DNA from 2 places in the Aestuarium sp. genome. Region 1 is predicted to be linked to the other one. Evidence: riboswitches for the same ligand, from Rfam matches in the RefSeq annotation. Region 1 holds a riboswitch; the other holds the start of a gene.

Region 1 (3,407 bases):
GACTTGAGCTGAGCGGTGAGCGCATCAACCTCTTCTGCGGACAAAAGATCGGTCTTATTCACAACGATCATGTCAGCGCAGGCGATCTGGTCTTCGAAGAGTTCAGACAGCGGTGTTTCGTGATCGAGGTTTTCGTCCAATTTGCGCTGGGCATCGACAGCTTCGACACTGTGCGCAAAACGACCTTCAGTGACGGCCTTGCCGTCGACTACGGTTACAACGCCGTCCACAGTCACTTTGGTCGAGATGCCGGGCCAGTTGAACGCACGTACCAAGGGCTGGGGCAGGGCGAGGCCAGAGGTTTCGATCACGATGTGGTCGGGTTTGTTGTCCCGTTCCAGCAGTTTTTCCATGGTCGGAATAAAATCATCGGCAACGGTGCAGCAAATGCAACCGTTCGACAGCTCCATGATGTCGTCTTCGGTGCAGGTTTCTTCGCCGCAGCCTTTGAGGATGTCACCGTCAACGCCCAAATCACCGAATTCGTTGATGATGAGAGCAATACGTTTGCCCTTGGCATTTTGCAGGATGTGGCGGATCAACGTGGTCTTACCAGCACCTAGAAAGCCGGTGACGACGGTTGCGGGAATCTTGGCAGGCATGGCGGGCTCCGTTATGGGTCGCGTATATTTGGCCCGAATGGGCGGGAAAGGAAAGGCGATGGCGGATCGCATCACCATTTGTGAAAGTTGCCAATCCGGCGGTGCGTCCAAAGGGGCCGCGTTGGCGGATCAGCTGCGGTCTATGGTGCAGGCCGAGGTCGCAACAACAGACTGCATGATCGTCTGTGGCAAACCTGTCACCGTTTCATTTCGTTCAACGGGTAAGGCCGCGTATCTGTTCTCTGGCGTTGATCCTGACTCGCAGGCCGAAGAGATCGCAGAGTTCGCCCGACTTTATGCAGAGGCCGAGGATGGCATCGTGAATGATGTCAGGTCCATCGGCCAACTGCGGTTCTGTTTGATCGGACGTATTCCCGCCTAATCGCGTTCCCAGAGGGCGCCCGCGAAATAGCCGAGCGATAGCCAAGCGATTGCTGCGACCCCGAGGCTGCGGGCAACAAACAGTGACCCGAGTTCAGGCGGCGCATAGCCATAGTAGGTATCCAAGTGCGGCGCGCCGATGAGATGGGGCAGCGCGATCAGGATAACTGCGAGGGCATAGTGGGCATTCATCTTCCCAAACGCGAAAAGACCGAGACCCGTCGCCGTTGCAGCAACCGTGGCAAGCCACCAGTATTGACGAATATCCAAATCTGCGCTCGCTGTGCCAGGGAGCTCAGGCGGTAGGCCAAACGCTGGCGCAAGGTTCATTGCGAAAAATCCGCAAAGCCCCCAAACCAATCCAGCGCGAGCAGAAATTTTCACGCCCCGCTTTGATACGATTGCGAACAGCGCGACCATAATAAAGGCGAGGCCCGTATATGTCACAAGGTTGCTTGCGAAGGTCGAAAAGTGCCGTGGCAACTCTGCCCAGACATCTGGACGGCCGGCAGGCGACATGGGGCCGAGGTCAGTAAAGTGAACCCGATCACCAAATTCATAAAGTTCACCTTCCATCATCACAGGGACGACAAAGGTAAATTGTAGAAGGGCTGCGAGAGCCCCCGCAGCCAGACCAGCGAACAACGCGCTGGTTAAAATCTTTTTGCTCATTGGATCAGCAGCGCTGCCTTAGTGGCAGGGGAAGCCGATCGAGTGACGCGAGTCGTGCGTCAGATCGTGCGCGGTAGCCGAGTGGCTCAGGCCAGCTGCGAAAACGAGGCCGAGGCCGAGGATTGCAGCAGCAGCGATGGACATCACTTCAGAGTTGATGCGCGCGATAGCGAAAACTTTGGTCATATTTCTTCTCCTGTTCCGTCACACCCGACGGATGGTTTCTAACTTTGCTCGGTCGGTCTCCTGGCTCGCGGGTCGCTGCGTTTCCCCTACCTTCCCGGTTTCCCAGTGGTTTTTAGGGGCACGCTCGCCGCATACAGTCGCGGGGGCGGCTGCGGAATTGGCCCTCCGGATGGGATCCGGCCTTACCGCATTCCCGGTTATCCTCTGACGCTTTGCGTACGTGGTGAGGCACCGAACATCTCTTTGTGCGATTTTGAAGGCCCCCTCGTCAAGGCGGATTCGCGACATGTTGGATGGTCCAAACGTCGCGATCTCAAGTGGTATAGGCCTGTGAGCTTTCGATATTTTGTGGATAACTCGCCCAAATCCGCCACATGCTGGGTGGTTTCGTTGACTCTAGAGGGCAAGGGTCGCCAAACTACGAAACGTTCAGAATCATATGAGTTTTCCGCGTGAAGTTTACCAAGCTGCGTCTCAATGGCTTTAAGAGCTTTGTTGATCCGACCGATCTTATCATTGCGGACGGTCTAACAGGCGTTGTTGGGCCGAACGGTTGCGGTAAATCTAACCTGCTTGAGGCCTTGCGTTGGGTTATGGGTGAAAACCGTCCGACCGCCATGCGGGGCGGCGGGATGGAAGACGTGATTTTCGCGGGGGCTGCGACGCGGCCCGCTCGAAACTTTGCCGAAGTGTCGCTGGTGATCGATAACGCAGAGCGGTTGGCGCCAGCGGCGTTTAATGATGCGGATAACCTAGAGATTGTTCGTCGGATTACCCGCGATATCGGCTCTGCCTATAAGGTCGGCACCAAAGACGTTCGCGCTCGCGATGTGCAGATGCTTTTTGCAGACGCGTCGACGGGGGCTCATTCCCCTGCCTTGGTTCGCCAAGGGCAGATTTCAGAACTGATCAACGCGAAACCCAAGGCACGCCGTCGTATCCTCGAAGAAGCGGCAGGCATTTCTGGGCTTTATCAACGTCGCCACGAGGCCGAGTTAAAGCTGAAGGCCGCAGAGGCGAACCTCGAACGCGTTGATGATGTGATTGAGCAATTGTCGAACCAGTTACAGCAATTGGCGCGTCAGGCACGTCAGGCGGCGCGCTACCGTGAAATCGGTGAGAAGCTACGTCAGTCCGAAGGCATGTTGCTCTATCGCCGCTGGAAGGAAGCCGAAGAAGCTCGCATGAAAGCGGTGGAGGTTTTGCGAGAGCGGACCGTTGAGGCGTCTCAGGCCGAAGGGAACGCGCGTTCTGCAGGGAAATTGCGCACAGAAAAAGAGGATGCGCTGCCAGCCCTACGCGAAGAAGAAGCCATCGCATCAGCGGTGTTGCAACGCCTTCAGGTTCAGCGCGATGCGCTAAAGGATCAAGAGGCGCGGGCGCTTGAAACAATACAGACGCTAAAAAACCGCATCGATCAATTGGCGCGGGATATCGAACGCGAGGCGGGCCTGAATAAGGACGCGGGCGAAACGATTGAACGGCTCGAATGGGAGCAGCGTGAAATCGCGAAAGCTGGGCAGGGTCATGAAGGCCGCCTTGAGGCTGCGCAGGCCGCTGCGCGTG
Region 2 (3,407 bases), on a different contig from region 1:
GCGTGGGGTGAACGTCCGGGTAACCGTTCAAGAATAGTCCTGCCGTGGCGGCTTGGGCCAAATTGTCATGAAGCTATGCTGCAGTAGTGTTAATCCGAGGACTGCGAGGAACTTACAATGCCCCCACGCGCCACCAAAATCGACCTTTCGCACCGCCCCCGGCTCGCCGACCTGCGCCCGTTGCTCGCGGCCGGCCCCAGCCTCATGGAGGCCAGGGCGGCGACTGCGCGTGTCACCGCGGCCAAGGACCTGCAGGACCGGCGCGGCTACGCTGAAGCGTTTCTCGACCGCTTCGTGGTGCCATGGCCCACGGTGGATGAAGCCCTGCTGGCTGACGTACAGCCGCTGCGCCTGGACTACACGCATTTCTCAGTGACCATGTCGCGCTCGAGGCGACTGGCACTCTACGTGGGCGCCAATATCGATGGCGCACAGCATGTGGATATCATCCGCAGCAACGACGCCTGGGCCTACGACGGCCGCCTGCCCATCAGCGCACAGGTGGGTGATGCGCTCTACACCGACAATGGCCTGGACCGCGGTCATCTGGTGCGCCGACAGGACCCCAACTGGGGTGACGCGGCCAACACCGCCAATGCCGACACCTTCCACTTCACCAACTGCTCACCGCAGATGAGCGGGTTCAACCAGAAGACCTGGCTGGAACTCGAGGACTACATTCTCGATAACACACAACGCTGGAAAGCCCGGGCCACGGTGTTTACCGGCCCGGTGTTGGCGGACGACGACCGCGTCTACCGGGGCGTTAAAATCCCCAAAGCGTTCTGGAAAGTGGTCGCCTACCTCAGCGACGACGGCAAGCCCTGCGCCAGCGCCTACATGATCGACCAAAACCGCGAGCTGGGTCAGCTCGACCTCATGTTCGGCCAGCTCAGAACCTACCAGCGCAGCGTGATTCAGATCGAACGCTTGACCGGTATCCGCTTCGCCAACCTGGCCGACTACGATGGTTTCAGCAATGAAGAGCGCGCCACGGGGACGCGAATTGAAGCGCTGATCCAGGGCCCTGAAGATATTCGTCTGTAACCAGGCGACCTAAGGCTATATCGCCCCGCCGTGATCGACTACCATACCGCGCCGGTTCCCAAACGGGACTAATAGGGAATCCGAAGCGCGGTACACCGCGCCAATCGGAACTGCCCCCGCAACTGTAGATGCCGAGCCCGCTCCCCCACTGCCACTGGACCCCGTCCGGGAAGGCTGGAGCGTGGCGACGACGCATCAGTCAGGAGACCTGCCGGCCCAGCAAAATCACTAACCGGCGGGGTGTCCGGGAAGGACATCCTTGCCTGCCTCACCCGCAGCGGTCGAGGGCGTGTTTCCGAACCGTACACCCCCTGTTCCAGGTACGGCTCCAAGGAGATTGCCCAATGCTGCCACGCGTTACCGCCCTGCTCACCGGCCTGGGCCTGTGTGCCCTGGCCCAAGCGGCCCCCACTCAGTACCCGCTGACAGTGGAGAACTGCGGCAGCAGCCTGACCTTCGCGCAAGCGCCCGCCCGCGCCGTGACCATCGGCCAGGCCGCCACCGAAATGCTCTATGCCCTCGGCGTGGGCGATAAAGTGGTCGGCACGTCGCTGTGGTTCAACAACGTGCTGCCACAGTTCAAGGCGCTGAACGACGGCATCGAACGCCTGGCCAATAACGAACCGAGCTTCGAGTCGGTGATCGCCAAGCGCCCGCAACTGGTGGCGGCCGAGCTGGAATGGGTGGTCGGCCCGCAAGGCGTGGTGGGCACCCGCGAGCAGTTTCATGAGTTGAAGATCCCCACCTACCTGCTGCCCTCCGACTGCGAAGCCAAGAACAACCGGGAGGGCGCCGACGGCACGCGGCTGGAGCCGTTCCGCATCGACACGATCTACAAGGGCATCCGCCAGTTGGCGGAGATTTTCGACGTGCAGGATCGCGGCCAGCAACTCAACGATGAACTCAAGGCGCGCCTGGCCAAGTCCGTCGCCACCGTGCAAGCCAAGGGGCTCAAGCAGGCCAGTGCGCTGGTGTGGTTTTCCAGCGCCGAGATGGCCAGCGATCCCTACGTGGCCGGTCACAAGGGTGTCCCCGAGTTCATGCTGCAAACGCTCGGCCTGCGCAACGTGGTGCAGTCTGATGAGGAATGGCCCGCCGTCGGCTGGGAAACCATCGCCAAGGCCAACCCCACCGTGCTGGTGATCGCCCGCATGGACCGCCGCCGCTACCCGGCCGACGATCATGCACAGAAGCTCGCCTTCCTGCGCAGCGACCCGGTGACGCGCAACATGGACGCGGTGAAACACAACCGCATCATCATCCTCGACGCCATGGCCCTGCAGGCCAGCGTGCGGACCTTCGAGGGTCTTGAACAACTGGCTGCGGCCATCGACGGCTACGACCTGCCGAGATGATACGAACCCTACTCGCCCTGGCATTGCTACTGATCGCCGTGCTCGCCGGCGTGGCCATCGGCGAAACCGCCATCGCGCCGCAGGTGGTGTTGCAGGTACTCGCCAACAAACTGTGGGCGGCCGGCTACGTACTGGACCCGATCGATGAAGGCGTGGTGTGGAACTACCGCCTGACCCGCGCCCTGGTCGCCGCCGCATGCGGGGCCGGGCTGGCCACCTGCGGGGTGATTTTGCAGTCGTTGTTGCGCAACCCCCTGGCCGATCCTTACCTGCTGGGCATCAGCGCCGGCGCTTCGACCGGCGCAGTCCTGGTGGTGCTGATGGGCGTCGGCGGCGGCTTGGTTTCGCTGTCGGTCGGTGCGTTCGGCGGGGCGATGGCGGCGTTTGCGCTGGTGGTATTGCTCGCACGGGCCAGCGGTTCGTCCAGCGGCACCGGGCAGATCATCCTCGCAGGCATTGCCGGCTCGCAGTTGTTCAATGCGCTCACCGCGTTCCTGATCACCAAGTCGGCCAGCTCCGAACAGGCGCGCGGCATTCTGTTCTGGCTGCTGGGCAACCTCAGCGGCGTGCGTTGGCCGTCGGTGTGGCTGGCGGTGCCGGTGGCGGTCGCCGGGTTGGCGGTGTGCCTGTGGCATCGTCGGGCGCTGGATGCGTTCACCTTCGGGCGCGACTCGGCGGCCTCCCTCGGCATCCCGGTACGCCGCGTGCAATGGGTGCTGGTGGGCTGCGCGGCATTGGTCACGGCGGTGATGGTGTCGATTGTCGGCTCCATTGGTTTTGTCGGGCTGGTGATTCCCCATGCCGCGCGCCTGCTGCTCGGCACCGGGCACTCGCGCCTGTTGCCGGCCAGCGCATTGGGCGGCGCGCTGTTTTTGATTGCAGCGGATGTACTGTCGCGCACCTTGATCAAGGGCCAGGTGATTCCGGTGGGCGTGGTCACTGCGCTGGTCGGCGCGCCGGTGTTTGCACTGATTCTGATCGGCCGGAGAAACCCTCGATGAGTGC

What was found. A riboswitch is a leader RNA that binds a small molecule or an ion and turns the genes downstream of it on or off. The one in region 1 is predicted to bind cobalamin.
Region 2: it holds a riboswitch for cobalamin, as region 1 does, so the genes downstream of both, AC1QQ2_RS13210 (ABC transporter substrate-binding protein) here and AC1QQ2_RS10805 (CbtB domain-containing protein) in region 1, are expected to answer to the same signal.

Annotation. Positions count from the first base shown of each region.
Region 1 is NZ_JALRGW010000021.1:15,372-18,778, reverse strand. It holds gene cobW (cobalamin biosynthesis protein CobW) at 1-602, opposite strand, end outside; gene AC1QQ2_RS10815 (DUF1636 family protein) at 616-984, shown strand; gene AC1QQ2_RS10810 (CbtA family protein) at 981-1,655, opposite strand; gene AC1QQ2_RS10805 (CbtB domain-containing protein) at 1,674-1,841, opposite strand; cobalamin riboswitch at 1,875-2,092, opposite strand; gene smc (chromosome segregation protein SMC) at 2,294-3,407, shown strand, end outside.
Region 2 is NZ_JALRGW010000037.1:3,297-6,703, reverse strand. It holds gene AC1QQ2_RS13215 (DNA/RNA non-specific endonuclease) at 118-1,047, shown strand; cobalamin riboswitch at 1,083-1,277, shown strand; gene AC1QQ2_RS13210 (ABC transporter substrate-binding protein) at 1,392-2,402, shown strand; gene AC1QQ2_RS13205 (FecCD family ABC transporter permease) at 2,399-3,403, shown strand; gene AC1QQ2_RS13200 (ABC transporter ATP-binding protein) at 3,400-3,407, shown strand, end outside.